3 regions of the Stenotrophomonas sp. STEN147 genome follow, and region 1 is predicted to be linked to each of the others. Evidence: predicted binding sites of a transcription regulator. Region 1 holds the regulator's gene; each other region holds the start of a gene.

The links. Region 1 encodes FliA, which starts transcription of late flagellar genes. Its sites were predicted from a motif close to TAAAGTTTNNCNNNCNNNGGCCGATAA; they were not measured.
Region 2: ACVOKU_RS09565 (methyl-accepting chemotaxis protein) is a predicted target of FliA. The motif match lies at 5,730-5,756, and genes of this name have one in related genera.
Region 3: ACVOKU_RS16730 (methyl-accepting chemotaxis protein) is a predicted target of FliA. The motif match lies at 2,007-2,033, and genes of this name have one in related genera.

Annotation. Positions count from the first base shown of each region.
Region 1 covers NZ_JBRRCG010000002.1:14,189-24,806, forward strand. Annotated here, with positions in the region: gene ACVOKU_RS02920 (ParA family protein) at 1-171, opposite strand, end outside; gene motD (flagellar motor protein MotD) at 176-1,189, opposite strand; gene ACVOKU_RS02930 (flagellar motor protein) at 1,191-1,931, opposite strand; gene ACVOKU_RS02935 (chemotaxis protein CheA) at 2,078-3,910, opposite strand; gene ACVOKU_RS02940 (protein phosphatase CheZ) at 3,913-4,518, opposite strand; gene cheY (chemotaxis response regulator CheY) at 4,518-4,910, opposite strand; gene ACVOKU_RS02950 (RNA polymerase sigma factor FliA) at 4,968-5,711, opposite strand; gene ACVOKU_RS02955 (MinD/ParA family ATP-binding protein) at 5,708-6,595, opposite strand; gene flhF (flagellar biosynthesis GTPase FlhF) at 6,582-8,234, opposite strand; gene flhA (flagellar biosynthesis protein FlhA) at 8,380-10,485, opposite strand; gene flhB (flagellar biosynthesis protein FlhB) at 10,482-10,618, opposite strand, start outside.
Region 2 covers NZ_JBRRCG010000007.1:109,717-120,334, reverse strand. Annotated here, with positions in the region: gene ACVOKU_RS09600 (alkaline phosphatase) at 102-1,652, shown strand; gene ACVOKU_RS09595 (GIY-YIG nuclease family protein) at 1,714-2,286, shown strand; gene ACVOKU_RS09590 (hypothetical protein) at 2,321-2,503, opposite strand; gene ACVOKU_RS09585 (LysR substrate-binding domain-containing protein) at 2,602-3,498, shown strand; gene ACVOKU_RS09580 (transporter substrate-binding domain-containing protein) at 3,550-4,266, opposite strand; gene ACVOKU_RS09575 (VOC family protein) at 4,347-4,718, shown strand; gene ACVOKU_RS09570 (arylamine N-acetyltransferase family protein) at 4,742-5,581, opposite strand; gene ACVOKU_RS09565 (methyl-accepting chemotaxis protein) at 5,785-8,319, shown strand; gene ACVOKU_RS09560 (PepSY domain-containing protein) at 8,356-10,618, opposite strand, start outside.
Region 3 covers NZ_JBRRCG010000021.1:37,749-48,366, reverse strand. Annotated here, with positions in the region: gene ACVOKU_RS16730 (methyl-accepting chemotaxis protein) at 1-1,977, opposite strand, end outside; gene ACVOKU_RS16725 (L,D-transpeptidase family protein) at 2,213-3,172, shown strand; gene ACVOKU_RS16720 (M23 family metallopeptidase) at 3,177-3,824, shown strand; gene ACVOKU_RS16715 (hypothetical protein) at 4,186-4,542, opposite strand; gene ACVOKU_RS16710 (adenylosuccinate synthase) at 4,693-5,985, opposite strand; gene ACVOKU_RS16705 (DUF2065 domain-containing protein) at 6,262-6,447, opposite strand; gene hflC (protease modulator HflC) at 6,513-7,376, opposite strand; gene hflK (FtsH protease activity modulator HflK) at 7,373-8,506, opposite strand; gene ACVOKU_RS16690 (YhdH/YhfP family quinone oxidoreductase) at 8,658-9,653, shown strand; gene pilH (twitching motility response regulator PilH) at 9,742-10,113, shown strand; gene ACVOKU_RS16680 (DnaJ C-terminal domain-containing protein) at 10,232-10,618, opposite strand, start outside.

The DNA of each region.
Region 1 (10,618 bases):
GGTCGGTGGCGGGTCCACCGGCACGCCGAAGGCGCGGCTGAGCGAGGCGTGGGGATCAAGATCGATCAGCAGCACGCGATGGCCCTGCGTGGCCAGGTTGCGGCCGAGGGCCAGGGTGGTCGTGGTCTTGCCGACTCCGCCCTTCTGGTTGGCGACTGCCCAGATGCGCATGGGTTTACTCCTTCATTGCCGGGGGAGCGGCGGCGCCGACACGGCTGCCAGCCGGCACCGGTGGCAACTGCACCGGTGCAATGGGGGACGGGGAGGGCACTGTGGCGGGTGTTGCCGCAGGCCCGGAGGACGGGTAGGCCGCGCCGTTGGCGGCGTTCAGGCGCTGGCCCAGCGGGTCGACCGAGTGCGAGGTATCGGCCAGGATGATGACCATCACCCTGCGGTTACGGTTGCGACCCTGCGCACTGTCGTTGTCCTCGCGCGGGCGGAACTGGCCGTAGCCGACCATGGCCAGACGCGAAGGCTGCAGGCCCTGGTCGGCGAACAGGTGGACCACGCTGGCGGCCCGCGCGGCCGACAGTTCCCAGTTGGAGGGAAAGGTGGCGGTGGCGATCGGCACGTTGTCGGTGTGGCCTTCCACCCGCACGCTGTTGGGTACATCGCGCAGCACGCCGGCCAGGCTGGACAGCGTCCCGCGCGCGTGCACGTCCAGCGCCGCCGAGCCGGTCGGGAACAGGATGTCGCTGTTGATCTCCACTTCGATCCACAGCTCGGTGCGGCGCACGCTGATCATGCCGCGCTCGATCAGCGGCGACAGCGCGGCGGTCAACCGGTCGGCGATGCTGCTGAGCTGGCGCTCGGCACGGGCGATCTGCTGCTGGTCGTGCACCGAGACCGGCATGCGCATCTGCGAGGCCATGGCCGGCAGCAGGGTAGGGTCGTGCGAGGGTGCCGGTGCGGACGGGCCGATCTTGGTGCCGGACTTGATCACCGAAGGACTGTCCCAGCCGCCCCCCTGCACCTGCTTGTTGCCGACCTGCACCGGATTGATGGTGCGCGGCGCGCCACCAAAGGCATCGGTGAGCGCATCGGCCATGATCCGGTACTTGCCTTCGTTGATCGAGGAGATCGCATACATCACCACGAAGAAGGCCAGCAGCAGCGTCATCAGATCGGCATAGGGGATCGCCCATGCTTCATGGTTGGCGTGCTCTTCGTGGTGTCTGCGGCGGGCCATGTCAGTGCAGGAAGCCGGACAGGTTGGTTTCGATGTTCCGCGGGTTCTCGCCCTGCGCGATCGAGATCAGGCCTTCGATGACCATCTCGCGGTCGCGGCTGTTGTGGGCGATCACCCCCTTCAGCTTGGCGGCGATCGGCAGGAACAGCAGGTTGGCCGACGCGATGCCGTAGATGGTGGCGGTGAAGGCGGCGGCGATGCCATGCCCCAGCTTGCTGGGGTCGGCCAGGTTCTTCATGACGGCGATCAGGCCCAGCACCGCACCGATGATGCCCAGCGTCGGCGCATAGATGCCCATGCCCTCGAAGACCTTGGCAGCGGCCTGGTCACGGTGTTCCTGGCTGCCCAGCTCGATCTCCAGCATGTGCCGGATCGATTCGGGCTCGACGCCATCGACCAGCAGCTGCAGGCCTTTGCGCAGGAACGGATCCTGCTGCGCTTCCACCTGCGCTTCCAGGCCCAGCAGGCCCTGGCGGCGGGCGATGTTGCTCCACTCGACGATCTGCTGGATCAGCTCGCGACGATCGCTGTGCGGCGGGCGCACGACCCAGCGCACGATCCGGAAGGCATGCCTGAATACGGCAGGTGCGGTGTGCAGCAGGATCGCGGCGATGGTGCCGACGATGACGATCACGAACGCCGCAGGCGACCACAGGGACGCCAGTCCGGCGCCCTTGAGGATGCTGCCGCCGACCAGCGAGGCCAGGGCGAGAAAGAGTCCGATGAGGCTGAGTCTATCCATGGGTCCGGTATCGGCGTGTGTGAATGGGACTTGAGACACCGGTCGATCGCGTACAGACGGTAGTCACAGTTTCTGGTTCGCCGGGCATGGCCCGACGCTACCGCGCAGGGCCGTTTCCGGTAGCGCCGGGCCAAGCCCGGCGCGCGTCATCGCAGGCCATCCACGTCGAGGATGAGGGCCATCCGGCCATCGCCGATCAGCGTCGCACCGGCGTAGCCGCGCAGGCCGCGCAGGGCCTTCGGCAATGGCTTGATGACCACTTCCTCGCGCCCACGGACCTGGTCCACGACCAGGCCGAAGCGCGCCTCGCCGGCCTGCAGCACCACGATGGTGAGCAGCGCCGAGGCGGCGGGCGTCACATCCAGCCACTGGCGCAGATCGACCAGCGGCAGGGTGTGCGAGCGACGATCCAGCACCGCCTGGCCATCGAACCAGCCCAGCGAGGTGCGCGGTGCATGCAGCACTTCCATCACGCGCGCCAGCGGCAGCGCATAGACGTCCTCGCCGGCCTGCACCAGCAGGGTTGGCAGGATCGCCAGGGTCAGCGGCACGCGGATCAGGAAGCGGCTGCCCCGGCCCAGTTCCGACTGGATCTGGATCTGCCCACTGAGCTCGCGGATGCGCGACTGCACCACATCCATGCCGACGCCGCGGCCGGAGATGTCGGTCACCTGCTGCTTGGTGGAGAAGCCGGGCAGGAACACCAGGTGCAGGCATTCCTCGCTGCTCAGCCGGGCCGCCGCCTCCGGGTCGATCAAGCCCTTTTCGCGTGCTTTCGCGCGCAGTTTCTCCGGATCGATGCCGGCGCCATCGTCCTGCACCTCGATGCTGACGTAGTCGCCTTCCTGCTGGGCCGACAGACGCACGTGGCCCATGCGCGGCTTGCCCTGTGCTTCGCGCAGATCGGGCATCTCCACGCCGTGGTCGATGGCGTTGCGGACCAGGTGCACCAGCGGGTCGGCCAGGGCCTCGACCAGGTTGCGGTCAAGCTCGGTTTCGGCGCCGACCAGCTCCAGGTCCACTTCCTTCTTCAGCGAGCGGGCGACATCGCGGGCAACCTTGGGGAAGCGCGAGAACACCTTGCCGACCGGTTGCATGCGTGTGCGCATCACTGCCGACTGCAGGCGCGCGGTGGCGATGTCCAGGGTCGACACGGCGCGGTCCAGTTCCTCGTCGCGCAGGCGCGCACGCAGGGTCTTGAGCCGGTTGCGCGACAGCACCAGCTCGCCGATCAGGTTGACGATCGCATCCAGCCGCTTGGTATCCACGCGCACGGTGTGCTCGGCCTCGGCCACCGGCTTGTTGGCCGCGGGCTTGGCAGCGGCGGCCGCGGGGCGCGGTGCGGGCGGTGCAGGCGCAGGCGCCGGCGGAGCAGCCACGGGTTTCGCGCCGGGGGCGGCGCCGCCGTGCAGCTGGTCAAGCAGGGCTTCGAACTCATCCTCGCTGATCAGGCCATCGTCGGCCTTGGCCGGCGTCGCCACCGCGGTGGGGGCGTTGCTGCCGTGCAGCTGATCGAGCAGGGCCTCGAACTCGTCGTCGGTGATCAGGTCGCCGGCGGCGGGCGCGGTCGCTGCGGGCGCGGCGGCGGCCGGCGCAGCAGCGCCGTGCACGTCGAACTGGGCGATCAGGTCCGGTGGGGCATAGCCGGGTTCATTGCCGGAAGACACGGCATCCAGCATCGATTGCAGGTAGTCCAGTGATTGCTGTGCGGCATCGAAGTGATGCGGCTGCAGCACCGCCTGGCCAGCGCGGGCGGCGCCCAGTGCCTCTTCGGCGGCATGGCACAGCTCGACCATGGCGGTGATGCCGAGGAAGCCGGCGCCGCCCTTGAGCGTGTGATAGCCACGGAACACGGCGTTGAGCTGGTCGGCGTCCTGCGGCGCCTGTTCCAGCGACACCAGCTGTTCGCCGAGGCGATCCAGGATTTCCTGTGCCTCGATGATGAAATCGGCGGTGATGTCGTCGGATACCGCGCTCATGCTTACAGTCCCAGGTCCGACAACAGGTCGTCGGCGTCGTTCTGAGAGACCGCGTGGCGGTCCAGTCCCTTCAGTGCCGGCCCGGCCAGCGCCGGATCGGTGCGATGCTGCTCCGGTGGCAGGCCCAGCGCGCCAAAGCCTTCGTGCACGCGGCGGACGATGCCGACCACGCGACGGATGATCTGTCCGGTCAGGTCCTGATAGCTCTGGGTCAGGGCAATCTCGGTCAGGTTGTGGCGGATGCGCTCCAGCTGCGCATCCTGCCCCGGCTGCAGGCCTTCGGCGCGCAGCTGTTCGGTGAGGCTGCGGCACTCTTCGGCCAGGTCCAGAGTGCGGTGCGTGGCCTGTTCGGTCATCGCCACGACGTGGTCCAGGCGCGCGCAGGCGTCGTCCAGCTCGCCCGCCTCGCTGGGGACGGTCGGCAGTTCTCCCAAGGCCTGGCCCAGTTCGCGGGCCAGCCGCGACAGGCCGCTCATCATCGGCTGCGTGCGTGCAGCCACCAGGGCGTCGATGCGCTGGCGCCAACCGCTCTCGTCGCCGGATTCGAGCGCGTCGAGGGCTTCCTGCAGGCGCAGGGCGAGGGCGTTCTTGTCGACCGTGGCGTCCATCAGGCGCTGGCCGCCAGGCGTTCGAAGATCTTGCCCAGTTTCTCTTCCAGCGTCTGCGCGGTGAACGGCTTGATGATGTAGCCGTTCACGCCGCTCTGCGCCGCTTCGATGATCTGCTCGCGCTTGGCCTCGGCGGTGACCATCAGCACTGGCAGGGTCTTGAGCTTGGCATCGGCACGGATGGCCTTGAGCAGTTCGATGCCGGTCATCACCGGCATGTTCCAGTCGGTGACCACGAAGTCGAACGGTTGGCTCTGCAGCATCGACAGCGCGGCATGCCCGTCCTCGGCTTCGGCGGTGTTGGTGAAGCCCAGATCGCCCAGCAGATTCTTGACGATGCGACGCATGGTCGAGAAGTCGTCGACGATCAGGATGCGCATGTTCTTGTTCAAAGCGGAGTTCCTTTGTTGTTCAGTCGCCTGCGGTGGCCGTGGCCGCCGCGGGCATGTTCATTCTTCAAGCCCGGCATCCGCGGCCTCGAAGATCTTCAGCCGGCCGCGCAGGCGCAGCACGGCCTGGCCGTGGATCTGGCAGACGCGCGATTCACTCACGCCGAGCACCGCGCCGATCTCCTTCAGGTTCAGCTCCTGCTCGTAGTACAGCGAGAGCACCAGCTGTTCGCGTTCGGGCAGATGGCCGATGGCCTTGCCCAGTTCGCGGCCGAACTCGCCACGTTCCAGGACCTGCTGCGGTGTGGGTCCGCCCTGGGCGACGGTGTCCAGTTCGCCCTGGTCTTCGATGCGCGATTCCAGGCTGAGGACCTGGCCGCGCGAGGCGTCCTCCATCAGCCGCAGGTACTCGGGCAGTGGCATGTCCATGGCCGCCGCCACCTCGGTGGCACTGGCTGCACGGCCCGTGGTCTGCTCCAGGCGGCGGATGGTGGCGGCCGCATCGCGGGCACGCCGATGCACCGAGCGCGGTACCCAGTCGCCGCGGCGGATCTCGTCGATCATCGAACCGCGGATGCGGATCGAGGCATAGGTCTCGAACGAGGCACCCTGGTCGGCGTCGTAGCTGCGCGAGGCTTCGATCAGGCCCATCATGCCGGCCTGGATCAGGTCGTCCACTTCGACGCTGGCCGGCAGGCGTGCGGCCAGGTGATGGGCGATGCGCCGCACCAGGTCCGAGTGCTGGGCGATGACCTCGGTCGCCGCCGAGCGCTGGACTTCCCTGTACTGGGCCGCGCCTTTCATGCTGCCACCCCGCGTTGCTTGAGGATGCGCTCGAGGAAGAATTCAACGCCACCGCGTGGCTCGGTGGGGGCCTGCCAGCGGGCGGTGCGACGGGCGATCTCGGTGATCGCCAGGGCCGACGGGCTGGATGGATAGGCCTTGACCACCGGCTGCTGGCGCTGCACCGACAGGCGCAGCCAGTCATCCTGCGGCACGCAGCCCAGGTAGTTCAGCGAGACATCGGCAAGGAACTTCTCGCAGACCCGGGTCAGCTTTTCATACAGCACGCGGCCCTCGTTGGGGTCGCGCACCATGTTGGCCACCACCTGGATGCGGTCCACGCCGCGCTCGCGCGACAGCACCTTGATCAGTGCGTAGGCGTCTGTGATCGAGGCCGGTTCGTCGCAGACCACGACAACCGTGTCCTGTGCGGCCTGGCAGAAGGTCAGCACGCCGTCGGTGATGCCGGCGGCGGTGTCCACCACCATGATGTCCAGCTCGCGTTCCAGTTCGGAGAACACGTTCACCAGGCCGATGTGCTCGGCCGGGGCCAGCTCGGCCATGTGCCGCCGACCGGACGCGGCCGGCACCACCAGCACGCCGTTCGGACCTTCGACGATCACGTCTTCCAGCGAGCAGCGGCCGGCGACCAGATCCGCCAGGGTGTGGGTGGGATTCAGGCCCAGGATCACGTCGATGTTGGCCAGGCCCAGGTCGGCGTCGAGCAGCAGCGTGCGCTTGCCCATGCCGGCCAGCGCCACGGCCAGGTTGGCCGAGACGTTGGTCTTGCCGACGCCGCCCTTGCCGCCGGTCACGGCGATGGTGCGCACAGGGCCGAGCGGCTCGCTGCGGGTGGCCGACAGCGGGAAGGTCTTGGTCAGCTTGGCGTACTCACGCGACGGCATGGTTCAACTCCGGGTTGCAGGGCATATCGGCCGCTCGGCGCAAATCTTCAAGGCGAAGTACAAGATTGGCCGCGCTGGCCCGGTGCAGGTCGTCCGGAACGTCCTGGCCATCGGTCACCCAGGTGATCGGCAGCGCGTGGTCTACCGCCACTGACAGGGCGTTGCCGAAGCGGCCGGTCTCATCCAGCTTGCTCAGTACCAGGCCCTGCAGGTTGGCCGCGCCGAAGCGGCGCACCACCTCGTCCATGTCGCCAAAGCTGGTATTGGCCGGCAGCACCAGCAGAGTGCGGACCTGGCGGGCGGCACGCAGCCACTGCAGCTGCGCGGTCAGGGCGCGGTCGCGCGGGCCCAGGCCGGCGGTATCGATCAGCACCAGCTTGTAGTCCTTCAGCCGCTCCAGCAGCTGGTCCAGGTCGGTACCGCTGTTGGCTTCATGCACCGCGATGCCGAGCTGGCGGCCATAGCCGTACAGCTGCTCGCGGGCACCGATGCGCAGTGTGTCGGTGGTGACCAGGGCCACGTCGCGCGGCGCGTGTTTTTCGGCGAAGCGCGAGGCGAGCTTGGCGATGGTGGTGGTCTTGCCGGCCCCGGTTGGACCGACCAGAGCGATCACGCCGCCTTCTTCCAGCGGATCGACCGGCGCGATCGGCAGCCTGCGCGAGATCAGGCCCAGCATCAGCCCGCGGCCGCGGTGGGCTTCGGTTTCCAGCGGTATCTGCATGGCCACATCGCGGGCCAGCCCGGCATCGAATCCGTACTCGTCCATCAGGTCCAGGGCGGTCGCCCGCACCGGGCAGCCGCGCAGGCGCTCGTCGGTGAAGCGGTTCATCTCGCGCTCGATGACCTGGCGCATGCCGGCCACTTCGTGGCGCAGCTGGCGGATCTCGGCATCGTCCTGTGCAACCACCGTCAGTACCGGTGCCGGGGCAAGGAGCGGGGCCGGCGCCGGCGCGGTTTCCGCTTCGGCGGCCGCGATGGGGGCGGGCGTGGTCTCGGCGACGTCCTGCGCGTACGGCGGTTCGGGGTGCACGGCCTCGGCCTGCGCAGTGGCCGCAGCGGTGATCGGCAGCGGCGGCGGCAGCACTGCCGGCGCGGGGGATTCGTGATGCTCGTCCAGCGGCGGGTCGATCAGGAAACGGGCGCGGTTGGCGGGCGCCGGGGCGGGAGCCGCGACGGCGCTCGCGAACGGCGCGAAGATCTGCTCCGGCAGTGCCGGATCGTTGACGGTGGCACGCGCCAGGGTGGCAGCGAAGCCGGAACTGCCGCGGGTGGGCACGATCTCGTCCGCACTGTCCAGGGTGCGGCCGGTGGCACCGACGGCCGCGCGGGCGAGGGCGGCCACGGCCGATGTGGTGGCCGTCACCGGCTGCTGGGCCGGTGTCGCGGAGCGGCGACGGGTGACCGCGGCGATCACTGCATCCGCAGCGGTGCGCGGTTTCGGCGGCGGCGGAGCCACGTCGCGCCGCGAGGCTTCCAGCGCGCGTTGCACCGCGCTCTCGTCATAGTTGGCTGCGGCGACGATCTCGACGCCTTCCTCGATCCGGCGGTTGGACAGGATCACAGCATCGGGACCATGTTCCTTGCGCACCAGGTTCATGGCCGAGCGCATGTCGGCGGCGACGAATCGTTTGATTTTCATGCTGAGGTCACGGGACGGGGACGGCGGGGGGGTGGTGGGAGAACGCGGGTGGTCGGTGGTCTGCACGGAACGGGTTCCCCTTGGCATCTGTCTGTTGCGGTGGTTCGAAGGTGGTGTCTGTTTTCTGACGCATCGGTGGGCGGCGTCAGCTGATCGTTCCGACCAGCTTCAGGCGCTTGTCCTCCGGCACTTCGCTGTACGCCAGTACCGACAGCGACGGAACGCTGTGACGGACCAGGCGTGCCAGCGCGGCACGTACCGGGCCGGGAACCAGCACGACCGCGGGCTCGTTGCGGGCTTCCTGCTTGCTGACACATTCGGCCAGACTCTGATGCAGTCGCTCGGCAAGCCCGGGTTCCAGCGCGGCGCCGTTGCCCTGCGTGGACTCCTGCAAGACACGTTCCAATTGCGGGTTGAGGGTGAACACCGGCAGCTCCGCCGACATTCCGGCGATCTCCTGCACGATGAAGCGGCCGAGCGCCGTGCGCACTGCGGCGGTGAGCGTGGCCGGGTCCTGGCTGGACGGCGCGTGCTCCACCAGTGCTTCGGCGATCTTGCGCAGCTGGCGGATCGGAATGCGTTCCACCAGCAGGTTCTGCAGCACCCGCACCACGGCCGACAACGGCAGCGCCTTGGGCGTCAGATCTTCGACGAGTTTGGGCGCGCTCTTGGCGAGGTTGGCCAGCAGGTGCTGCACTTCCTCGTGGCCCAGCAGCTCCGGCGCATGCTCGCGGATCAGGTGCGAAAGATGGGTGGCGACTACGGTGGCCGGGTCGACCACGGTGTAGCCCATGGTTTCGGCCTGGGCACGCTGGTGCGGCTGGATCCAGGTGGCGTCCAGGCCGAAGGCGGGATCCTTGCCGGCGATGCCGTCCAGCGGGCCGAGCGCACTGCCGGGGTCCAGTGCCAGTTCGCGGTCGGGATGGATCTCGGCGGTTGCCACCGGCACGCCATGTACCAGCACGCGGTAGCCGTTGGCCGGCAGTTCCAGGTTGTCGCGGATGTGCACGGATGGAATCAGGAATCCCACGTCCTGGGTCAGCTTGCGCCGCACGCCCTTGATGCGCGCCATGAGTTCGCCGCCCTGGTTGCTGTCCACCAGCGGAATCAGCCGGTAACCGACCTCCAGCCCCAGCGGGTCGACCGGACGCAGTTCGTCCCAGCTCAGTTCCGCGGTGGGGGCCGGCGCCGCCGGTCGGCCCAGTGCATTGACCGCGCCTACATCGCTGCCGGCAGTGTCGTTCGGGGTCGGAACCTGTCCCTTCCGGTACAGCTTCCAGGCGATGAAGCCGAGAATCGCGGCAAGCGTCAGGAAAGCGACGTTGGGCATGCCGGGCACCAGGCCGACCAGGCCGATGATGCCGGCGGTGATGGCCAGGGCACGGTACTGGCCGAACACCTGGCCGGTCATCGCCTGTGCCATGTCCTGCGAGCGCGAGGCACGGGTGACCAGCATCGCCACTGCGCTGGAAACCAGCAGGGCCGGCAGCTGCGCCACCAGACCGTCACCGATGGACAGCAGGGTGTAGGTCGCAGCGGCATCGCCGAACGGCATGCCATGCTGCAGCACGCCCACGGCGAGGCCGCCCAGCATGTTGATGAACAGGATCAGGATGCCGGCAATCGCATCACCCCGGATGAACTTGCTGGCGCCGTCCATCGCGCCATAGAAGTCGGCTTCCTCGCGGACCTCCTCGCGGCGCAGCTTGGCTTCTTCGCGCGTCAGCAGGCCGGCGTTGAGATCGGCATCGATGGCCATCTGCTTGCCGGGCATGGCGTCGAGGATGAAGCGCGCGGTCACTTCCGAGACACGGCCGGCGCCCTTGGTGATGACCACGAAGTTGATGATGGTCAGGATGGCGAACACCACGATGCCGACCGCATAGTTGCCGCCGATCACGAATTCACCGAACGCGGCGATGACCTTGCCAGCCGCGTCGTGGCCGTTCTGGCCATTGAGCAGGATGACGCGGGTGGAGGCCACGTTCAGTGCCAGCCGCAGCATGGTGGTGACCAGCAGCACGATCGGGAAGATGGTGAAATCCAGCGGGCGCTTCACGTACACCACCGCCAGCAGCACCATCAGCGAGATGGCGATGTTGAAGGTGAACAGCGCATCGAGCACGGGCGCCGCCAGCGGCACCACCACCATCGCCAGCAGCGCCAGCACGATCAGCGGCGCGCCGAGGCCCTGGCGGATCATCTCCAGCAGCCGGCGGGTGTTGAATCCGGACGAGGCCTGCGCGCTCATGCCCGGCCTCCCTTGCCGAATTCATCCACCTCGATGTGCGGGGCGCCCGGCATCGGGCCGGTGCGCCAGGCGCGCAGCTGGTAGACGTAGGACAGGACCTGGGCCACGGCCGAATACAGTCTCACGGGGATTT
Region 2 (10,618 bases), on a different contig from region 1:
ACGTTCACAGGATACCGCTGCCAGGATGCGTGGATCTGCAATATTGCAATGATATAACGTCGCGCATTCCGGGCCGCCTGCCCGACCCCACAGGATGCACGATGACCGCACACACGCCGCGCCGTTGGCTCTACCCTTCGATTCTGGCCGCGCTGGCAGCCCTCGCCGGCTGCCAGCCGGCACCGCGTGCGCAGGCGCCGGTGGCGACCGGCGGCTACCCGCACAACGTGATCGTGATGATCAACGACGGCGCGGGCTGGGGAACCTGGGATGCCGCCGCGTACTGGCAGTATGGCAGCCGCGAAGGCGCCCCGTACGCGCACTTCCCGCAGCGCCTTGCGGTGGCCACGTTCCCGCTCAACGCCAGCAGCCAGCCCACGCACGATTCGGCGCAGACGCTCGGCTACGACGCCGCGAAAGCATGGGATGCCACCCCGGTACCGGCAGCGGATCTTCCGTTCGCCGGTTATCAGTACCTGGCCGCGGTGGCGACCGACAGCGCCGCGGCGGGCACGGCGTTGTCGTCGGGCATCAAGACGTACAACAACGCCATCAACGTCAACAACGACGGCGTCGCGGTCGAGTTCAACACCCTGCGCGCCAAGCGCCTGGGCATGGCAACCGGTGTGGTCACCTCGGTGCCGTTCTCGCACGCGACACCGGCCGCGTTCGCCGCGCAGAACGCGTCGCGCAACAACTACCATGCCATCGCCCACCAGATGCTGGCGCAGGGCCACATGGACCTGGTCATGGGAACCGGCGGCCCCGGCTACAGCGTCGATGGCCGCGCCTGCGATGACGATGCAGGCGCAGTGAAGGAAGAAGGTTGCGCGAACCCCTGGGAGTGGGTGTCGCAGCAGGACTGGCAGCAGCTGGAAGCAGGCACTCCCATCGCCGGCAATCCTGCCGGACCGTGGCGGTTGATCCGCAGCAAGGAAGCGTTCGCTGCGCTCGCACAGGGCCGGTTGCCAGCCGATCGCCCGTTGATCGGCGTACCGCGTGTATCCAGCACCCTGCAGCAGGCGCGTCAGCTGCAGGTCCTGGGCAGGGATGCGACCACTCCCTCCGGCGTGAGGAAGATCGACAGCGTGCCGGACCTGGCGACCATGACCCGCGGCGCCTTGCAGTTCCTGCAGCAGCGCTCGTCCAAGGGCCTGTTCCTGATGGTGGAAGGCGGGGCCACCGACTGGGCCGCGCATACCAGTGCGTGCGGCACGGAATGGCATTACGGCCAGTGCGGCGACCAGCCGCAGTACGGCCGCCTGATCGAAGAGACGGTCGAGTTCAACGATGCGGTATCGGCGGTGGTGGCGTGGATCGAGCGCAACGGCGGATGGCAGCGCAATCTGCTGATCGTCACCACCGACCACGACAACAGCATGCCGATGGGCCCCGACGCGCAGCAGGTGGCGTTCGAGCCGGTGCGCAACAACGGGCGCGGGCGGATGCCGGGGATGAGCTTCCGCCCCACCGGCAATCACTCCAACGCACTGGTACCGCTGTGGGCCAAGGGCGCGGGCGCGGAGCGGCTCGGCGCCCGCGTGCGCGGCATCGACGCCGGTTACCGCCAGCATGTGCGGTGGAATGATGGCAGCTACATCGACAACACCGACGTGGCTGCCGCAGTGCAGGACGTGCTGCAGCGGCCTTGAGCAGAACAGTGCACGGTCCGGCCCGGTTGCCATCGCGTCCGGGGCGATGCAGCCTGCGCCGATGGAACCGCAGATCCGCATCGATGGTCGTGTCTTCGCCTACGTCTTTCCCTGCGCCTGGGAGGATTACGCCAAGATCGGCTTCTCGCGTGACCCGCTCGGTCGCATCAGCGCACTGCATCGGCGCTGGTTCGAGTTCTTCGATCTGTGCGCCGGGGCGCTGGTGGAGGCGGAAACCGAGCGCGATGCGCGTGACCTGGAGCTGGAGCTGGAGCTGCGTTCCCCCTTTCGCGCACATCGCGCGCCGGCACCGATGACCGTGCAGGACAAGGCCGGCGGACGCACCGAATGGGTGCGTGGCGCGAACCAGGCCCTGTCCGATGCTGTGCGTGCGCTGGAAGGGCGCGGATATCGGACCTTCCCGCTGCGCCCCTGGCTGCGCGCCGCCATGGTCCAGCGGCTGGATCGCCTGCATGACTGGGCCGCCCTGCAGCTGCCGGAAGAGGAAAGCCTGCGCATGCCGGGCAGCCCCGGACCGGCGGTGCTGCGCGATACCCTCGATGGCTGTCGCGCGCTGGACATCGACCCGCTGCCATCGCTGCCGCCCCATGTGCAGGCCTGGTACGGACACTAGCGGCCCGGCCCCGGTGAGCCCGCCGCTGTCGCGCTCAGCGGGGGGCGGGGCAGGTGGGGCAAGGCACCTTTGCCGCAGCTGGAAGGTCAAGGTGTGTGGTCCGGTACGGCTTTGCCGGTACCCCGGTCGTGCTGGCCACCGGCGTGGCCAACTGGCGGGCCAGCTCGGCGCTTGCGATGTGACCGTGCAGGAACAACAGACTGCTGAAGATGTTCATGATCGTCGCTCCACTTGAGTGGATTGAACGATACGGGCAGCATGAGGACGTAAAAAGCGACATTTCCGCAAGCTTGACTTGAACAGGATTCAAGCCTCATGTCCCGCCCACCCCTCCATGCCCTGCAGGGTTTCGTGGCTGCCGCGCGCCTGGGCAACCTGTCACGCGCCGCGGCGTCGATGAACCTGACCGTCAGCGCGCTCAGCCATCAGATGCGGCAGCTCGAAGAGCGCCTCGGCCAGCCGCTGCTGGTCCGCCAGGCGCGCGGGGTCGCACTGACCCTGGAGGGCCAGCGCCTGCTCGATCGGGTCGGGCCGCACCTGGATGCAATCAACGAGGTGTTCCAGCGCTACGCCGCGCGCGCCGAACATGTGCTGACGATCAGCGCCGTACCGTCGATGGCCTCCGCATGGCTGGTGCCACGGCTGGGTCATTTCGTCGCCGCACACCCGCAGATCGAGATCAACCTGCAGTCCAGCGAACGCCTTGTCGATTTCGATCGGCAGCTGCAGTTCGACGCGGCCTTGCGCGTAGGCGGCGGGCAATGGGCCGGGCTGGTGGTCGAGCGGCTGTTCGATGAGTGGCTGGTGCCGATGGCCAGCCCGGCGCTGATCGCGCGGATGGGCGGCATCGACCGTGCTCCACTGGCGCAGTGGCCGCTGCTGGGCGATCCGGATGGCGCATGGGCCGCGTGGTTTGCCCTGATCGGGCAGAGCCCCCCTTCGCGGTTCGTGGCGGTGCTCGACGATTCCGAAGCGCATCACCGTGCAGCGCTCGATGGCGTCGGCGTGGCCCTGGGCCGGCTGACGCGCGCGCGCCTGCTGCTGGATTCGGGCCAGCTGGTCGCGTTGTCGGAACAGCGGCTGAAAACGGCCTGGCCGCACTGGCTGGTGTATCCGCAGCGCTCGGCGCGCCACCGTGGATTCCTCGCCTTCCGTGAGTGGTTGCATGCGCAGGCCAGCGAGCATGCGCGGCACATGGAGACGCAGGGCTGATCCGGCCCGGCGCACGCGGCCACCTGTCGCGTGCTGCGGGCCACCGCTGCGTCATCGCACCAGGGTGACCGCCTGTCCGGAACGTGCGAAAGCGTCCTCGAGCAGGGGCCCTGCCTTGATGGCCTCGACCTCGTCGAACAGGGCGCGCAGGGCGGCAGCGGGGCGCGCTGCAGGTGCGGCCACGGCCTGCTGGATCGCAGTGAAGCGGTCGGCGAGCACGCGGTGTCCCGGATGCTGCAGTGCCCAGGCCTGCAGCGGCTGGCGCACGCCAGCGGCGGCATCCAGGCGCCGCGCGTCAAACAGATCGATGGCCGCCGCTGACGTGTCGGCACGCTCGATCGTGGCGTGCCGCAGTTCCCGGCTCAGGAACAGATCGTAGGCGGCACCCCGGCCAACGGCGATACGCAGCCCACCGCGATCCAGATCGGTCACCTGCCGCGCCGGACTGTCCTCGCGCACCAGGTAGGTTCCTTCGATCTCCACATACGGTGCACTGAAGGCGATGCGGCCGGCACGTGCCGGATCGATGGCGAGAAAGGCCAGGTCCCATGCGCCGTCGGCTGCCGCCGCGACCACCGATGCGGCCGCATCGTGACAGGTGAATCGCGCCTGCACGCCCATCCGCTGCGCCAGCGCGGTGGCCAGCTCCACCGAGGGGCCGTGCGGCGATCGTGCGTCGCCCTGCGCAAGGACCGGATTCCCCAGATTGATGGCGACGCGCAGATGGCCCAGTGGCGCCAGTGCACTTCGGTGATCGGCCAGGGTCATGCAGCGCTCCGCGAAAGGGGGCAGGCCAGCATGCCCGCAACGATGCGCACGGAATGTCAGGGCGGCGCTATCCTGCGACGATGAACCCCATCGCGCATGTCGAGATTCCGGCCAGCGACCTGGCTCGCGCCATCGCCTTCTACCAGCAGTGGCTGCAGGTGCGCATCGATGCGCCGGTCCAGCTGCACGGCTGCCGCATGGCCTACCTGCCGTTCGCGGATGACGCGGCGGGTGCCAGCATGGCGCTGGTGCAGGGCGCGGACTACGTGCCCGCAGAGCAGGGCGCGCGCATCTACATCGGTGTTGATGACCTGGATGCCAGTCTCGATCTCGCCCTGCGGGCGGGAGCGGAGCTGCGCTTTGGCCCGGCAGATGCCGGCCACTGGCGGGTGGCCGAGATCTGCGACAGCGAGGGCAACCGCATTGCGCTGCAGGCGCCGGTTAAGTTCTAACCCGAGCACCGTGCCGCGCGGTGCTACCGTGATGCGGCGTGCGAGCGCTGCAGCCAATCGGTGATCGCCGGGTCGAGCCGCGCATCGTCCGGCACGCGCAGGCCGAATGCCGACTGCAGCACGTCGCGCACGTCGGCGGCATCGCGCAGTGGGCGTTTGAGCGGCGCCTGCCCGGGGCGGTACTCGGTGTAGTTGCCACTGCCGATGGTGCGCCGCCAGTCCGGACCGGCCAGTGAGGCGCGCAGCTGGCCAGGGAAACTCGAATCCGGGTGCGTGCACACGTACCAGTTGGCCACCACGTTGTCGATCGGCGCTGGCGGCCGCAGGTCGAAGCGGTACAGCGCCCGCCATGCGTCGCCCGTCTGGGCGGACAGCACGAAGTCGTCCGCGCCCGGCAGCTGCTGCAGCTGGAAAGACTCGTGCGGCGTGGCCTGCGGCGCCGTTTCGTGCAGCCGCAGCGGCACTGTCGGCGTCAGGCCACCGAAGCCGGCATCGACCAGCCAGTCCTCTCCCTCCACGTGCACGCGCAGCAGCAGGTGGGTACGCGCCGTCGGGGCATCGTCCTGTGCCGCCAGCAGCACGCGCGCGCTCAGCGGCTGTGCGTCGAAGCCCACAGCCTGCAGCAGCGCCAGCAGGCCGCCGTTGAGTTCAAAGCAGTAACCGCCGCGCTGCTGGTCGAGAAGCTTGTGCTGCACGCTGTCCAGATCGATCGGCACCGCGTCGCGCATCAGGCTGCTGAGGGTTTCAAAAGGGAGCAGGGCGTTATGGCGCTGCACCAGCAGGGTCAGTCCGGCAAGGTCCAGCGACGGCGGAGCATCCAGTTGCAGGCGCTGCAGATAACGGGGGACGTCGAGCGGGGTCATGGCGAGGGCGGCCGGTGGGAACAATCCCACTGTGCAACCACAACCGGGGTTGAGGTCAAGCGCAGGCGCTGTGTCACGTCTCCGTCGCCTGGGGCCGGTACAAAGAGCGCAACCGGCACGGTGCGTGCCATGGCGTCGGCAATGCGCCTAAAGTTGTCGCCGGTCAGGCCGATACAGGTGCGTCCTTCCGCCTGGAGTCTGTGATGTCGGCCGCCGTCCCCCTTCGGTCCCTGCGCACCCGCATCATCGCGATGCGCTCGGCGTTTCCACGCCTGCTGGTCTGGCTGCAGCCGCATCGACTCAGCGTGGCCAACAAACTCAAGGCCACCCTGCTGGTCTGCGGCGCGGGCCTGGTGGCGATTGCCGCTGTCCATGCCTGGACCGGCCATGCCAGCAGCCAGGCCGCACGCAGCCAAGCCAGTTACCAGCGTGGCAGCGATCTGGCCGCACGCTTGGCGACGCGGGTGGCGGAGGCGCGTCGCCTGCAGACCCAGTATGCACGCAGTTTCGACGATGCAGACCGCAGCCAGCTGCAGGCGGCCCAGCGGGCATTGCAGGTCGATCTGAATGCGCTCAGGGCGATGCCGATGGATGCCGGTCGCCGCAAGGCATTGCAGGCGCTCACCGAGGCCGCCGAGGGATTCTCGCAGGGCGTGGCCGCGCTGTTCGAACGTGTGGATGAGATGGGGCGGGGTGATGCCGGCCTGGCTGCACAACTGCAGCAGGCCGCCGACGCCTTGCAGCAGCGGGTGGATGGCCTGGACCGGCCGGCACTGGCGCTGCACCTGCAGAAGATGCGGCGCCAGGAAGCGCTGCTGCTGCTCGATGGCGATTCGACTCATGCCGACCGCGCCAGCGAAGAGAAGCTGCCGTTCGATCTGGCGCTGGCGGGGTTGCCGCCCGACGTGCAGGAGGCGCTCCGCACCGGCATGGACGCCTATCAGTCGGCACTGCTCGGCTACACCGCCGCCCGCGTCGGCCTTGATGTGGAGACCCAATCGCTGCTGGAGACCGCTGCCGGCGTGGCGCCCGCGCTCGCCGCCTTCCAGCAGGCACAGGTGAATGCGCTGGCCCTGGCGCAGGCGCGGCAGCAGGCCGGTGCACGCACCATGAGCGTGCTGTTCGCCCTCACCCTGCTGCTGGTGGCCGGCGTGCTGATCACCAGCCTGCTGCTGGTGCTGCGCGCGGTGCGCAGGCCGATCCAGGACACCCTGCGGTTCGCCAGCGACATCGCCGATGACCGGCTCGATACCACGTTGCGCGTGCACAACGCCAACGACGAGATCGGCCAGCTGGCACAGCGCCTGGTGGACATGCAGCAGCGGCTGCGTGCGCGCATCGAGACCGAGCGTGCGATGGCCCGTGGCAACACGCGCGTACGCCAGGCCCTGGACTGCGCGCAGACCGGGCTGATGGTGGTCGATGCCGAAGGCCAGGTGGCCTACGCCAATCCTGCGTTGCGGCACGTGCTGGGCCTGCAGGCCGACGCGCTGGTCGGCACTGACGCGCGGGACCTGCATCCGGCCCTGGCCGGCCTGGTCGACGCGCGCCACCGCCAGGAGCGGGAAATCAGTCATGCCGGTGTGCGCTATCAGTTGATCGCCAATGCCATCGTCGATGACGACCAGTTCCTGGGCGTGGCGCTGGAGTGGCGCAGCCGTGCGCTGGAAACGCTGCTGGAGACCGAGGTGGCGGCACTGGTCGACGCTGCCGCGCAGGGTGACCTGCACGGGCGCATCGCCCTGCAGGGCAAGCACGGTTTCGTGCATACGTTGTCCACCAGCATCAACCGCCTGCTGTCCACCTTTGAAACCAACCTGGGGGACCTGCAGGCACTGCTGGCGGCGTTGGCCCGAGGAGATCTGAGCGTGCGCATGGAAGGCCAGCTGCAGGGCGTGTTCGCGCGTATGCGCGACGACGCCAATGCAACCGTCGCGCAGCTGGGCCGCATCGTCACCCGCATCCAGCGCGCCGCTGCCAGCCTGGACAACGGTGTCGGTGAAATCGTTGCTGGCCATCACGACCTCTCGCAGCGTACCGAGCAGCAGGCGGCCAATCTGGAAGAGACCGCAGCCTCGATGCATGAGCTGACCGACACCGTCGGCCGCAACGCCGACGCCGCCGGACGTGCCGACGCGCTGGTGCAGGGGGCTGCAGCGGTTGCACAGCGGGGTGGGATGGCCGTCGGTCAGGTGGTGGAGACCATGCAGGGCATCAGTGAAGCATCGCGCCGCATCGGGGACATCACCCAGTTGATCGACGGCATCGCGTTCCAGACCAACATCCTTGCGCTCAACGCCGCCGTGGAGGCCGCGCGTGCTGGAGAGCAGGGCCGCAGTTTCGCGGTGGTCGCGGCGGAAGTGCGTCTGCTCGCGCAGCGCAGTGCCGAGGCAGCCAGGCAGATCAAGTCGCTGATCGAGGACTCCGTGGCACGCGTCGGCCAGGGCAGCGTGCAGGCCGCGCAGGCGGGCACCACCATGGACGAGATCGTCGGCAGCGTGCAGCAACTGGCGGACCTGCTCGCTGGCATCCGCAGCGCCTCGCAGGATCAGCACGCGGGCATCGCCCAGGTGAACCACGCCATCGTGCAGATGGAGGCCAGTACCCAGCGCAACGCCAGCCTGGTGGAAGAGGCCGGCTCGTCGACCGCGCAGATGCAGGCGCAGGTGCGCGCGCTGGCCGAAGCCGTGTCCGCGTTCCGCCTGCAGCCGGACGGTCAGGCCCGCGCGGCGGCGTGATCACGTCCGCCGCCGGGTTCAGCCCGGCGGCGCGGCTCAATACACGTCGCGCCGGTAGCGGCCGCTCTCGAGCAGCGTTTCCACCACCTCGTCACCGAGCGCGCCCCGCAGTACCTGATCCACACCCTCGGCCATGCCCTGCAGCGAGCCGCAGACATGGATCACGGCGCCACGCTGCATCCAGTCCCGCAGTTCATCGCAGGCCGCCCGCAGGCGGTCCTGCACGTAACCGCCTGCTGCGTCGCGCGAGAACGCCAGGTCGACCCGGGCCAGATGGCCCTGCGCCTGCCATGCACTCACCTCATCGGCGAACAGGAAGTCATGAGCGCGTTGGCGCTCGCCGAACAGCAGCCAGTGGCCGTGCTCGCCTGCGTGTGCCGCCTCGCGCAGCAGGCCGCGTAGGCCGGCGATGCCGGTGCCGTTGCCGATCAGCACCATGGGTGCGCCCGGCACGCGATGGAAGCCGGGGTTGCGGTGCACGCGCGCGGCGATGTGCGCGCCTGCCGGCGCATGCAGCGACAGCCAGCCCGACCCCAGCCCCGGGCGCCCGGTGTCGTCGTGCACCAGGCGCACGACCAGTTCCACCACGCGATCGGCCGGGCACGAGGCGATCGAATATTCGCGGCCCGGCAGTACGGGCAGGGCCTTCAGCCAGCGTCCGGCATCCTGCACCTGCAGCGCACTGGCCACGTCCGGCAGTTCACGTTCGCTGGCCAGGCACTGCAGGGTCTGCGTGCCGCCTTCGATCAGCAGCGGTTGCAGCGGGTCCAGTCCATGCGCCAGCAGTACCGCACGGGCATGCGCGGCACTGTGCCGCGGCGCGATGTGCAGGATGTCGCCGGCCTGCCACTGCACGTCATCCGGCGCAGCCAGACGGATCCGCCAGATCGGACCACCGACGCTGCCCGGGTTCAGCTGCTGGCGATCCAGCAGCTGCCAGTCGTGCATGCGGGTGGCCGCCGGCAGCACGCTGTCGTCGGCAGCAATGCCGGTCAACAGGCCGAGCTGCTGCTGCCACTGGCGCAATGCTGCGACCGATGCAGCGTCCACGTCGATGCGGTCGAACATCGCGCGGGCACCGTTGCCCAGCAGCCACGCATCGAACTGGCGGCCGAAGGCACAGTAGTGCGGGTACTGGCGGTCGCCCAGCGCGAGCATGCCGAACTGCAGTGTGGCCAGGTCCACGGGGCGGCCCAGCAGCTGGCGCGAGGCACGTCGTGCCGAATCCGGTGGTTCGCCGTCACCAAAGGTACTGAGCACGAACAGCGCGTGGCTGGCCGCCTGCAGGCGGTCCGCGTCGATCCTTGCCATCGGCAGTACCTGCACCGCCTGGCCGCTGGCCTGCAGCTGCGCTGCCGCGCGCCATGCCAGCTGTTCGGCCAGGCCGCTCTGGCTGGCATGCACCACCAGCCATGCGGCGCCGTTGGCTGCGGCCGCCGGCAGTGGCTGGCGCAGCGCACGTGCGGCGCGCTGGCTGCGGCGACGGTCGAGATAGAGCAGCCAGCCGGTGATGAAGAACAGGCTCATGCCCAGGCTGCTGAGCATCACGATGATGCGCCCGGGAATCCCGAAGTAGCTGCCCGAGTGCAGCGCGAACACGCTGGTGGCCAGCTGGCCGCCAGCGCCCTGGCGCGCGTAGGGACGCGCATCCAGGATCGCACCGCTGGCAGGGTCGAGCTGCAGCAGATCGTGCGCGCGGTCATGATGGCCACCGCGCAATGCTGGATCGCCCGCCATGGTCCGCACATTCAGTGCCTGGCCGGGCTTCTCGGGCAGCCGCAGGTCGATGTAACCGGTGCGCACCCCGGCCTGCGCGTACAGCGTCGTTTCCACGCGGCGCAGGTCGAGCACGGCGCCGGCATCGATCACCTGCTTGGCCGGTGGCGCCACGCCGAGCAGGGCATTGGCCGCGCTGCGATACCAGTCGAACGACCACCACAGGCCGGTCAGGGCACTCATCAGGTAGATCAGCAGCACCCAGGTGCCGGCCACCGAATGCAGGCTCCACAGGAAGCCGCGGCCGCTGCGCTTCCATTCCACGGCCAGCCAGCTTCGCCAGTGCCACCAGCGGCGGGGCCAGCGCAGGTAGAGCCCGGACAGCGTGAAGAACAGCAGGGCGATCGCGCAGCTGCCGGTGATCCATTTTCCGCGCTCGCCCGCGGCGAGGTGGCGGTGCAGGTCTTCGACGAAGTCGAAGAAGGCCTGCCCGCGCAGGGCGCTGAAGCGCTCGCCGCTGTATGGGTCGAAGTACACCCAGTGCGCTTTGCCGCCGGCAAAACGGGCCACCGACGGGCGCTGG
Region 3 (10,618 bases), on a different contig from region 1:
CTGATCCATCTGCACCACCACCTGGTTGACCTGTTCGATGCCGGCCGCCTGTTCCTTGCTCGCCGCAGCGATGTCACTCATCAGCTGGTTGGTGCGTGCGCTCGCCTGTGCCAGGCGGGCAATGGCCGCTTCCGACTCGACGGTGACCGCCAGGCCGCTCTGCACCTTGCCTGCCGCCTCTTCGATGAGTTCCTTGATCTCCTTGGCGGCGATGCCCGCACGCTGCGCCAGGGTGCGCACTTCACTGGCGACCACGGCAAAGCCACGGCCCTGCTCACCCGCGCGTGCAGCTTCCACCGCAGCGTTCAAGGCCAGGATGTTGGTCTGGAAGGCGATGCCATCGATGACCGTGGAGATTTCCGAGATGCGCGCCGAGGACTGATCGATCTCCCCCATCACAGATGCCATCTGTGCCATTGCCTGTTCGGTGGCCCGCACCGCCGCGCCGGCAGCGTGTGCCTCGCTGTCGGCCTGGCGGGCCAGCTCGGCATTCTGGCGGACGGTCGAGGTCAGTTCTTCCATCGATGCCGCCGCTTCTTCCAGGTTGGCGGCCTGCTGTTCGGTACGGCGCGACAGGTCGCTGTTGCCGGCGGCGAGCTCCTGCGCGGCAGTGTTGATGCTGTCGGCAGCGTCCTGGATGCCGCGCACGATGCCGGTCAGCTGGGCCGTGGTGGTGTTGGCATCGTCGCGCATGCGGGCGAATACGCCGTCGTAGTGACCGTCCATGCGCGCAGTGAGGTCGCCCCCGGAGATCGCGCGCAGCACATCGGAGACGTCGGCGATGCTGGCCTGCGAACTGGCCATCATGCCGTTGAGCTGCTCGACCATCGCCTTGAACTGATACTGGAACGCACTGGCATCCCCACGCACGCTGAAATCTCCGGCGCGTGCCGCGCGGACCAGGTCGTCAATCTGGGTGTTGACTGCCAGCAGGCTCTGTTTCACTGCGGCCAGGGTGCGGGTCAGCGTACCCTTTTCGCCGGGATAGTCCGGAAGGTCGCGGCTGAGGTCGCCGATGGCATAGCGCTGCATGACCTCGGCCATCAGCAGTTCCACCTGCACGTGTGATTCCACCAGGCTGTTGGTGGCCTGCACCATGCGCCCGAAATCGCCCGGAAACGCGCTGGCGTCCATGCGATAGCGGATCGCACCCGCCTCGTGCTGCTCGGCCATGTGCATCTGCGCCCCGATGGCGGCCTGCACGCTCTGCCGCACGCTGGCCATCGCCTCGCCCAGCCGGGTCAGCTCGTCACGGCCGCCGAGGCGGAACTCCTGGTCCAGCTGACCCTTGGACAGGCGCTCGGCCAGGTTTACCGCACGTGCCAGCGGACCGGTCAGGCTGCGACCGATCATCACCGAGGCGGCGATGCCGACCAGCAGGGCCACGCCTCCCAGCGCCAGCAACTGCAGCAGACTGCGTTCGCCCAGACGGATCGCCTCGGCGGCCGCATCGCGGCTTTCCTTCTCTTCGAAGTCGACTCCCTCGGCCAACGCCTTGTTCCAGCCGTTGGCCGCGTCCTGCACCGGCCCCAGGGTCAGTGCCACGGCAGCGGGGTAATCGCCCTGCTCCATCAGTTCGCTGGTCTGCTTGTTGAGCGGGCGCGCAAGGGCGCGCTTGGCCGCGATGGTTTCAGCGATGGCCTTGCCCTCGGCATCGCCTGGCAGGGCCTGGTAGGCGGACCAACTCGCCTCGTAGCGCTTGACCAGGTCGGCAATGCGCTTCTCGTCGCTGCCGCGGTCTTCGCCCTCGCGGATCAGCATTTCGCGGCGCACCACCATCATCTGATTGTTGGCATCGAGCATCTGTGACAGCAGACGCACCTTGGCCACACTGACGTCGACCACCTGCTGCATCGCGCGCTTCTGCACGACACTGGCGGTGGCGCCGGTGGCCACCACGGCGGCGACCAGCAGCAGCAACAGGCCAAAGCCCAGCCCAAGACGCCAGGCAACCCTGACATTCCTCAAGTAATCCATGGGTACATCCAAAACGGGGGGATGCGCCCGTATCGGCCGCGCCACCGGCAATCTTGATCGGCAACATGCACGGGCGTCGGCAGCCGTTCACCTTGGTGAGGCCCCGCCCCTTACTTCTGCGACAAGGGCCTGAGCCACGCCGGGGCTGCCCTGCTCATGCCGGCATCAGGTTGCTTTCACGGAGGCTGCGCAGCCTCTGTGGGCAGGGTGGAGCTGCCATCTGCCGGAGATCTCCATGCCCGTGTACCGCCCCGCCCTGCTCGCCCTGTCCTTGCTGGTGTCGCCCGCCTTCGCGCAGGTACCGCCGCCGGCCCAGCTGCCGGAGCCCATTGCCGAGAAGGCCGGACCCGATACAGCGGCCCGCTCGCCGCTGCACGCCCAAGTGTTGCTGGATCGCGCCAATTTCTCCCCGGGCGAGATCGACGGTGAAGTCGGCAGCAACCAGCATCGGGCCGTGGCCGGCTTCCAGGCGGCACACGGCCTGACGGTGAGCGGAGAGCTGGACGACAGCACCTGGGAGGCTCTCCAGGCCGAGACGATCGCGCCGCTGGCCAGCTACACGCTGACGGCCGAGGATGTTGCCGGTCCGTTCCAGTCCATTCCCAAGAAACCCGCCGCACAGGCAAAGCTGAAGTCGCTGGGTTACAGCAGCGTCGAGGAAGCGCTTGGTGAACGCTTCCACGCGTCCCCCGCCCTTCTGAAGTTGCTCAACCCCGGCGTCGATCTGGCCAAGGCCGGCAGCCGCATCCAGGTGCCCAACATCGCCCCCGCGGCATTGCCGAAGGCGGCGAAGATCGTGGTCGACAAGTCCGATTCCACTCTTCAGTTGCTGGATGCGCAGGGCAAGGTGATCGCACAGGTGCCGGTTTCGTCCGGCAGCCAGCACGATCCGCTGCCGATCGGTGAATGGAAGATTCTCGGCGTCCATCGCGACCCGCCGTTCCACTACAACCCCAAGCTGTTCTGGGATGCGCGCAAAGGCGAGAAGAAGGCCACGCTGCCGCCCGGTCCGAACAATCCGGTCGGCCGGGTCTGGATCGATCTGTCCAAACCCCACTATGGCCTGCACGGAACGCCGGTACCCGGGCATGTCGGCAAGACCGAATCGCATGGCTGCGTGCGCATGACCAACTGGGATGCACTGCGCGTGGCCGATGCGGTGGATACCTCCGTCCCCGTGGTGATGCAGGAGTGAGCCGATGCGACTTTCGCAGTTGATCGTGCTGGGCGTGCTGGTGGGTGTGGGAATGGGCTGGTGGCTGCGCCGCGATGCGGGTGAGCCAGTAGCGGTTGCCCGGCCTGCAGCACCACCTGCGGTGGCTGCGGCGCCGGAGGTTGCGGCTGCAACGCCGCGTGTGCGCGCTGCGGCTCCCACGGCGGTGCCGCCGTCCAGCGCCACCGCCACCGATGCGCCAAGCGGCCTGCTGCTGCCGGTACAGGGCGTACTGCCTTCGCAGCTGCGCGATACCTTCACCGATGCCCGCAGCGAAGGGCGCGTGCATGATGCAATCGACATCATGGCCGACGCAGGAACCCCGGTGCTGGCAGTGGCCGATGGGACGGTGGAAAAGCTGTTCGACAGCAAGCGTGGGGGGCTGACGATCTACCAGTTCGAGCCGAGCGGGCACTGGTGCTACTACTACGCCCACCTGCAACGCTATGCCGATGGCCTGGCCGAAAAGCAGGTGATCAAGCGCGGCGAGGTGATTGGCTACGTAGGCAGCACCGGCAACGCCAGCGCCGAGGCCCCGCACCTGCATTTCGAAGTGCACGTGCTGGGGCCGGAGAAGCAGTGGTGGAAGGGGGAATCGATCAATCCGTACCCGCTGTTGCACGCGGGAGGCTAGCGCGTGTGCCGCGTGGCAGAGCCAGTCGCAGTGATGCCCGATTTGGGCACGATCCTACCCGTATTGGGTTTCTGACAAGTACCCCGCCGGGCATGGCCCGGCGCTGCCGGCGTCGCCACCGCCGCAGCGCGATGCTGGCGGTCGCCAGCCCGCCACCGGCAAGCAGTAACAGCAGTGCCAGGGGCTGCCGGAAGAAGAACGGCCACAGCCACATAGTCCAGTTCGGTCAGCTTGAGCACATCCAAGGGTGGCAGCAGTTCCACCGAGGCCGCCCGCCCGGCCAGCGTGGGATCGACCTCCAGCACGGTCAGGCGCAGCCAGGAACGCCCGCGCGGTCTGTCGGAGTTCATGCGGAAGGAGGTCAGGCCGGCCTGACTTCTCTGCAGACCCGCTCGGCAAGTTCGCGGCAGGCGAAGAACAGCCCTTCCACCCCACCTTCGTCCAGGTGCCTGCGCGGCGTCGCCATGGTGGCGCAACGGTTGGCCGCATGCAGCATCTCCACCGCGGTGAGGATGCCCACGGCCGCACGGTCGATCCGCGCCAAGGACTGACGTCGTCCGTCGGACAGGTTCTCCTCCGGCCACAACATGCCATGGGAGCCCTCGCCATCACGGATGCGGGTGAGGCAGCCCTGGAACGTGCTGAGATCGTCGGCGGGATTGGCGTCGTCGTTGATGGGCTCAACAACATGGAACGGCGGGGTCTTGCGAGCGGTCATGGTGTCGGCTTCCGTGGCTGTACTTGACAGCGCCACCGCCGAAAGATGAAACCGGCCCAAACTGAAGCGCCGCGACTCCACCGGGAGTCGCGGCGCTCTTTTTTCAATTGAACAGCGTTACCACCACGCCGGACATGGCCCGGCGCTACCTCAGGCGAACGGATCCTGCAGGACCATGGTGTGGTCGCGATCGGGGCCGGTGGAGACGATGCTGATCGGGCAGCCCGCCAGCTCCTCCAGCGAACGCAGGTAGGCGCGCGCGGCCGGCGGCAGGTCATCCCATTGGGTGATGCCGTGGGTGTTCTCGCTCCAGCCCGGGAACTCCAGGTACACCGGGGTGCACTCTTCCCAGCCCTGCGCGTCCAGCGGCGCGTACTCGGTACGCTTGCCGCGGTATTCGTAGGCGATGCAGACCTTCAGCTTCTCCATGCCGTCCAGCACGTCCAGCTTGGTGATGCACAGGCCGCTGATGCCGTTGATGGCCACGGCGCGCTTGAGCGCGACGATGTCCATCCAGCCGCAGCGACGCGGACGGCCGGTGGAGGCGCCGTACTCGGCACCGCGGTCGCGGATGCCCTGGCCGATCTCATCGTCCAGTTCGGTCGGGAACGGACCGCCGCCGACGCGGGTGGCGTAGGCCTTGGCGATGCCCAGCACGTAGTCGATCGCATCGGCACCCACGCCGGCACCGGCCAGTGCGCCGCCGACGGTGGTGTTGGAGCTGGTGACGTACGGATAGGTGCCGTGGTCGATGTCCAGCAGCGCGCCCTGCGCACCTTCGAACAGCACGCGCTTACCCTGCTTGCGCAGGTCGTGCAGGATGCCGGCGACATCGGACTTCATCGGCTCGACGTACTCGCCGAAGGCCAGTGCCTCGTCGTAGGTCTTCTGGAAGTCGATCGCGTCGGTGTTGAGGTACTTGGTCAGCACGAAGTTGTGGTAATCCAGCGCGGTGCGCAGGAGTTCTTCCAGCTGCTTGGGGTAATGCAGGTCGGCGATGCGGATGCCACGACGCGCCACCTTGTCTTCGTAGGCCGGGCCGATGCCACGCCCGGTGGTGCCGATCGCCTTGCCGCCGGCAGCGCGTTCGCGCGCCTGGTCCAGGGCGATGTGGTACGGCATGATCAGCGGCGCGGCCGGGGAGATCTTCAGGCGCGAACGCACTTCCACGCCGGAGGTTTCCAGCTCGGCGATTTCCTTCTGCAGTGCGGCCGGCGAGATCACCACGCCGTTGCCGATCAGGCACAGTGCGTCGTCGCGCAGGATGCCGGACGGGATCAGGTGCAGGACGGTCTTCTTGCCGTTGATGACCAGCGTGTGGCCGGCATTGTGGCCGCCCTGGAAGCGCACGACCGCGCCGATTTCCTCAGTGAGCAGATCGACGATCTTGCCCTTGCCTTCATCGCCCCACTGGGCACCCAACACTACGACAGACTGACCCATGACGGGCTCCTCGATTTGTTGCGGCCATCGGGGCCGCGGACGGGTAAACCGTGGCGGGGGTGGCCAGCGCGGTCATGGCGGCTCCAAACGGGGAGCAGCCGGCGATGGATGGCCCAGACACGGAAAAAGCCGAACGGGGGAGGCCCGTCCGGCTTTTGTGCATTATCCGGGTTTCCGGGGTCGGATGCCACCTTTCCGACGGACGGCTTCACCCAGCGGTCAGGGGCCCGAAACGGGGTCAGATCCCTTTCCTGCGGAAAGGAATATGACCCGCTGCTAATGCCGTGCCCACCACAGCAGGCTCAGGCCGGCCAGCAGGATCAGGCCGCCAAAGCTGCGCAGCGCCGGTCCAGGCAGGTCCAGCAGGCGCTCGGCCATGCGCTTCCAGGCCAGCGGGGCCGCGAACAGGAACAGGCCTTCCAGCACCGCGACCAGGCACACGGCCGCGAACAGGTCTTTCATCGGGAACTCCAGAAATGGCACGGGGCCCGGCATCTGGCCGGGCCCCGTGGGTAGTGCGTGCGACCTCAGCGATCGCTCTTGAGGTATTGCAGGAACGGGTCGTTCTTGTCGAGCACGATCACGCCGTTGCCGTCGGTCATGGAGCCACGGTAGGCCTCCAGGCTGCGGTAGAAGGCGTAGAACGCCGGATCGGCAGAACCGGCCTTGCCATAGATGCGCGCGGCATCGGCATCACCTTCACCGCGCAGGCGCTGGGCATCACGCTCGGCTTCGGCGATCAGCACGGTGCTGTCGCGGTCGGCCTGGGCGCGGATCGTCAGCGATTGTTCCTCGCCTTCGGCGCGCAGCTTGGCGGCCTCCTGCTTGCGCTGGGCGCGCATGCGCTCATACACGTCGTTGATGACCTGGCTGTCGGTCGGCAGATCGACCTGCTTGATGCGCAGATCGATCATCTGCATGCCCAGCCCCGCCACCGCCTCGTTGATCCCCTTCAGCTGCTCGGCGATCAGCTCGCTGCGGTCGCCGGACACCAGCTGCTGCAGGGTGCGCGAGTTGATCTGGTTGCGCAGCGAGTCGGTGATGATCGGTGCCAGGCGGGCATTGGCGATGCGCGGATCGCCGCCGGTGGCACGGAAGTAGTCACCCACGTTGGAGATGTAGCCGATCGCGAAGAAGTCGACGCTGACGTCCTTCTGCTCGGCGGTGAAGTAACGCGCAGGGGCGGTATCAAGCACCTGGAAGCGGCGGTCGAAGACCTTCACCGTTTCCACGATCGGCAGCTTGAAGTGCAGGCCCGGCTTGATGTCCGAGCGCACCACCTTGCCCAGGTTCAGGACCATGGCGGTCTGGTCCTCGCGGACCACGTACACCGAGCCCAGCAGGCCCAGCACCACCGCCACGATCACGGCGATCCAGATTGGACTCTTCATCGGCTGCCCTCCTCACGGCCGCTCGGTCGCCCGGTCGGGCGGCCCGTGGGCCGGCCCGGGTCACGGGAAGGTTCCGCCGCCGTGGTACCCGGCAACGAAGGCATCACCACGTCAGGATTCGGCACGCCGGCGGCCGGCGTCGCAGGACGGGTATCGCCGGTCATCGGCACGTAGATCAGCTGGCGGCCATCGCCGCCGATCACCTTGCGGTTCTCGCTCAGCACCTGCTGCACCGTTTCCAGCCACAGGCGCTTGCGGGTCACGTCCGGCGCATCCTTGTACTGGGCCTGCAGCAGGCTGAAGCGCTGCGCATCACCCTCGGCCTTGGACACCACGGCCTGCTTGTAGCCTTCGGCGGTGGTACGGGCGCGCGAGGCCTGGCCTCGTGCTTCCGGCACGACCTTGGCGGCGTAGGCCTGGGCTTCGTTGATCAGGCGTTCCTTGACCTGCTGCGCACCGTTGACCTCGTCGAAGGCCGGCTTCACTTCCTCCGGCGGACGGGCGTCCTGCAGGGTCAGGCCGGTGACGGTCAGGCCGGTCTTGAACGCGCGCAGCAGCGCCTGCAGGCGCTCCTCGGCAGCCGCGGCCAGCGGGCCACGGTTGTTCAGCACGGCGTTCAGATCGGCACGACCGACTTCCTCGCGCACGGCACTCTGGGCGGACTGTTCCAGCACCTGGTTGGCATCGACCGTGCCGAACAGGTACTGCTGCGGATCATCGATGCGGTACTGGACGTTCAACGACACGTTGACGATGTTCTCATCGCGGGTCAGCACCGGAACCTGGATCGAGAAGGTCTTGATCTCGGTCGCGTTGACCTTGGTGACCGACTCGATCGGCCACGGCAGCTTGAAGTTCGGTCCGGGCTGCAGGATGCGCGAGAACTGGCCGAAGCGCAGCACCACGCCACGCTGCTGCTCGCCGATCAGCTGGAAGCTGGAGAACAGCACCAGCAGCACCAGGGCTGCCACCACCCAGCGGACGATGCCGCCATCGAACAGATCCTTCAACGGCCCGGGCAGCCCGCCCCAGCCACCACCATTGCCACCGCCGCGCGACCCGAACGGCCCGCGTCGATTGTCCTCGGGGCCTTGTCCGCCCTTGTTGCCGCCGGGTGTATTCCAGGCCATGCACGCTCCATCAAGATATGGGCTGCGGCGCGGGCCCTTCCCGCGGCGCCAGCCGTGAACCATCACCGATCATACAAGATGGGGCGGATCGGCAGGATCGAAAGGGGGCGAACGGGGTAAGGTGGCGTTTTCCTCGAAGTCAGGCACGCCGATGGTCCCCACCACCCCGTTCACCGCCTTCCGCATCGAAAGCGACGACGCCGGCTACCGCAGCGGCCTGACCCGGCTGGGGGTCGACGACCTCAACCCCGGGCAGGTGCTGATCCGCGCCCGGTGGTCTTCGGTCAATTACAAGGACGCCCTGGCCGGCACCGGCAAGGGCCGGATCCTGCGCCGCTTTCCGCTGGTGGGCGGCATCGATGTGGCCGGCACGGTCGTGGCCTCCACCGACCCCGCCTGGCGCGAGGGCGACGCCGTGCTGGCCACCGGCTGCGGCCTGAGCGAAACCCGCGACGGCGGCTACAGCCAGTATGTGCGGCTGGAGTCGAGTGCGGTGATCGCGCAGCCGCCCGGGCTCAGCCCGCGCGAGGCGATGGTGCTGGGCACGGCCGGTTTCACCGCCGCGTTGGCGCTGCTGCGCCTGCAGGACAATCGGCAGACCCCGGATCTGGGCCCGCTGGCGGTGACCGGCGCCAGCGGTGGCGTGGGTGCCCTGGCGCTGTCGATCTTCAGCCGCGCCGGCTATACCGTGCACGCCGTCAGCGGCAAGCCGGAGCAGGCCCGCTTCCTGCGCGACATCGGCGCCAGCGAGGTTCTGCCACGCGAGGCGTTGGCCGATACCGGCCCGTTGCAGACCGGGCGCTTCGGCGGGGGCCTGGACAACGCCGGCGGCGACATGCTGGCCAGCCTGCTGGCGCAGACCGTGCCCTACGGCAGCGTGGTCAGCGCGGGCCTCGCCGCCAGCCCGAAGCTGGACATGACGGTGATGCCCTTCATCCTGCGTGGCGTATCGCTGTTGGGCGTTTCTTCGGCCAACGCGCCACGCGCCCTGCGCGAAACCGTTTGGGCGCGGTTGGGCGACGACTGGAAGCCGCAGCATCTGCAGCAGATCTGTACGGCGGAAGTCGGCCTGGAGGCGCTGCCGGAGGTGTTCGAGCGCATGCTGGCCGGCGGCTCGCTGGGACGCACGGTGGTACGGATCGACTGAACGTTGCAGGCAGGCGACGGACGGCAGGCGCCGCCCTCCCGCCGGTAATCCGCCCGCACTACACTGCGGGCATTACCTGGGGAACAACATGGCACGCATTCTGATCGTCGACGACTCACCGTCGCAGCTGTTGGGGATACAGCGCATCGTCGAGAAGCTCGGGCACCAGATCCTGACCGCCACCGATGGCGCCGCCGGGGTGGAAGCCGCCCGTGCCGAGCTGCCCGATCTGGTGCTGATGGACGTGGTCATGCCCAACCTCAACGGTTTCCAGGCGACCCGCACCCTCGCCCGCGACGAGGCGACCCGGCACATCCCGGTGATCCTGGTGACCACCAAGGACCAGGACACCGACCGTATGTGGGGCATGCGCCAGGGCGCCAAGGCCTACATCACCAAACCGTTCTCGGAAGATGAGCTGTCCGAGGTGCTGGAGCGGGTGTTCGCCGGGCAGGGCTGAAGCCGCAGCATGCGCGGGTAGCGCCGGGCCATGCCCGGCGAACGCAGCGGGTCAGGAGCCGCCGGGCATGGCCCGGCGCTACCCCTGGGTTGATTCGCCGAGGGCGCTGCACAGGGCGTCAGATTGATTCGCCGAAGGCCTTGGCGAGGTTGCGGTATGCCTTCTTCTGCGCTTCGTCGGTGGCGGCCGGGGCAATGATCTCCAGCTCGACGATCTGATCGCCATCGGGATTGCCCGGCAGGCCGCGGCCGCGCAGGCGAAGCTTGCGACCGGCTTCGGAATCGGCCGGAATCTTCAGCTCCACCGCGCCGCCCAGCGTGGGCACGCTGATGCTGGTACCCAGCGCTGCCTGCCACGGTGTGACCTGCAGCGAATACAGGATGTTGCGGCCATCGACCTCGAACTGCGGGTGTGCGGCGTACTCCACCTCCAGCAGCAGGTTGCCGCCGTGGTTGCCCTGCCCCGCCAGACGGATCACCTGGCCGGGACGGATGCCCTTGGGCAC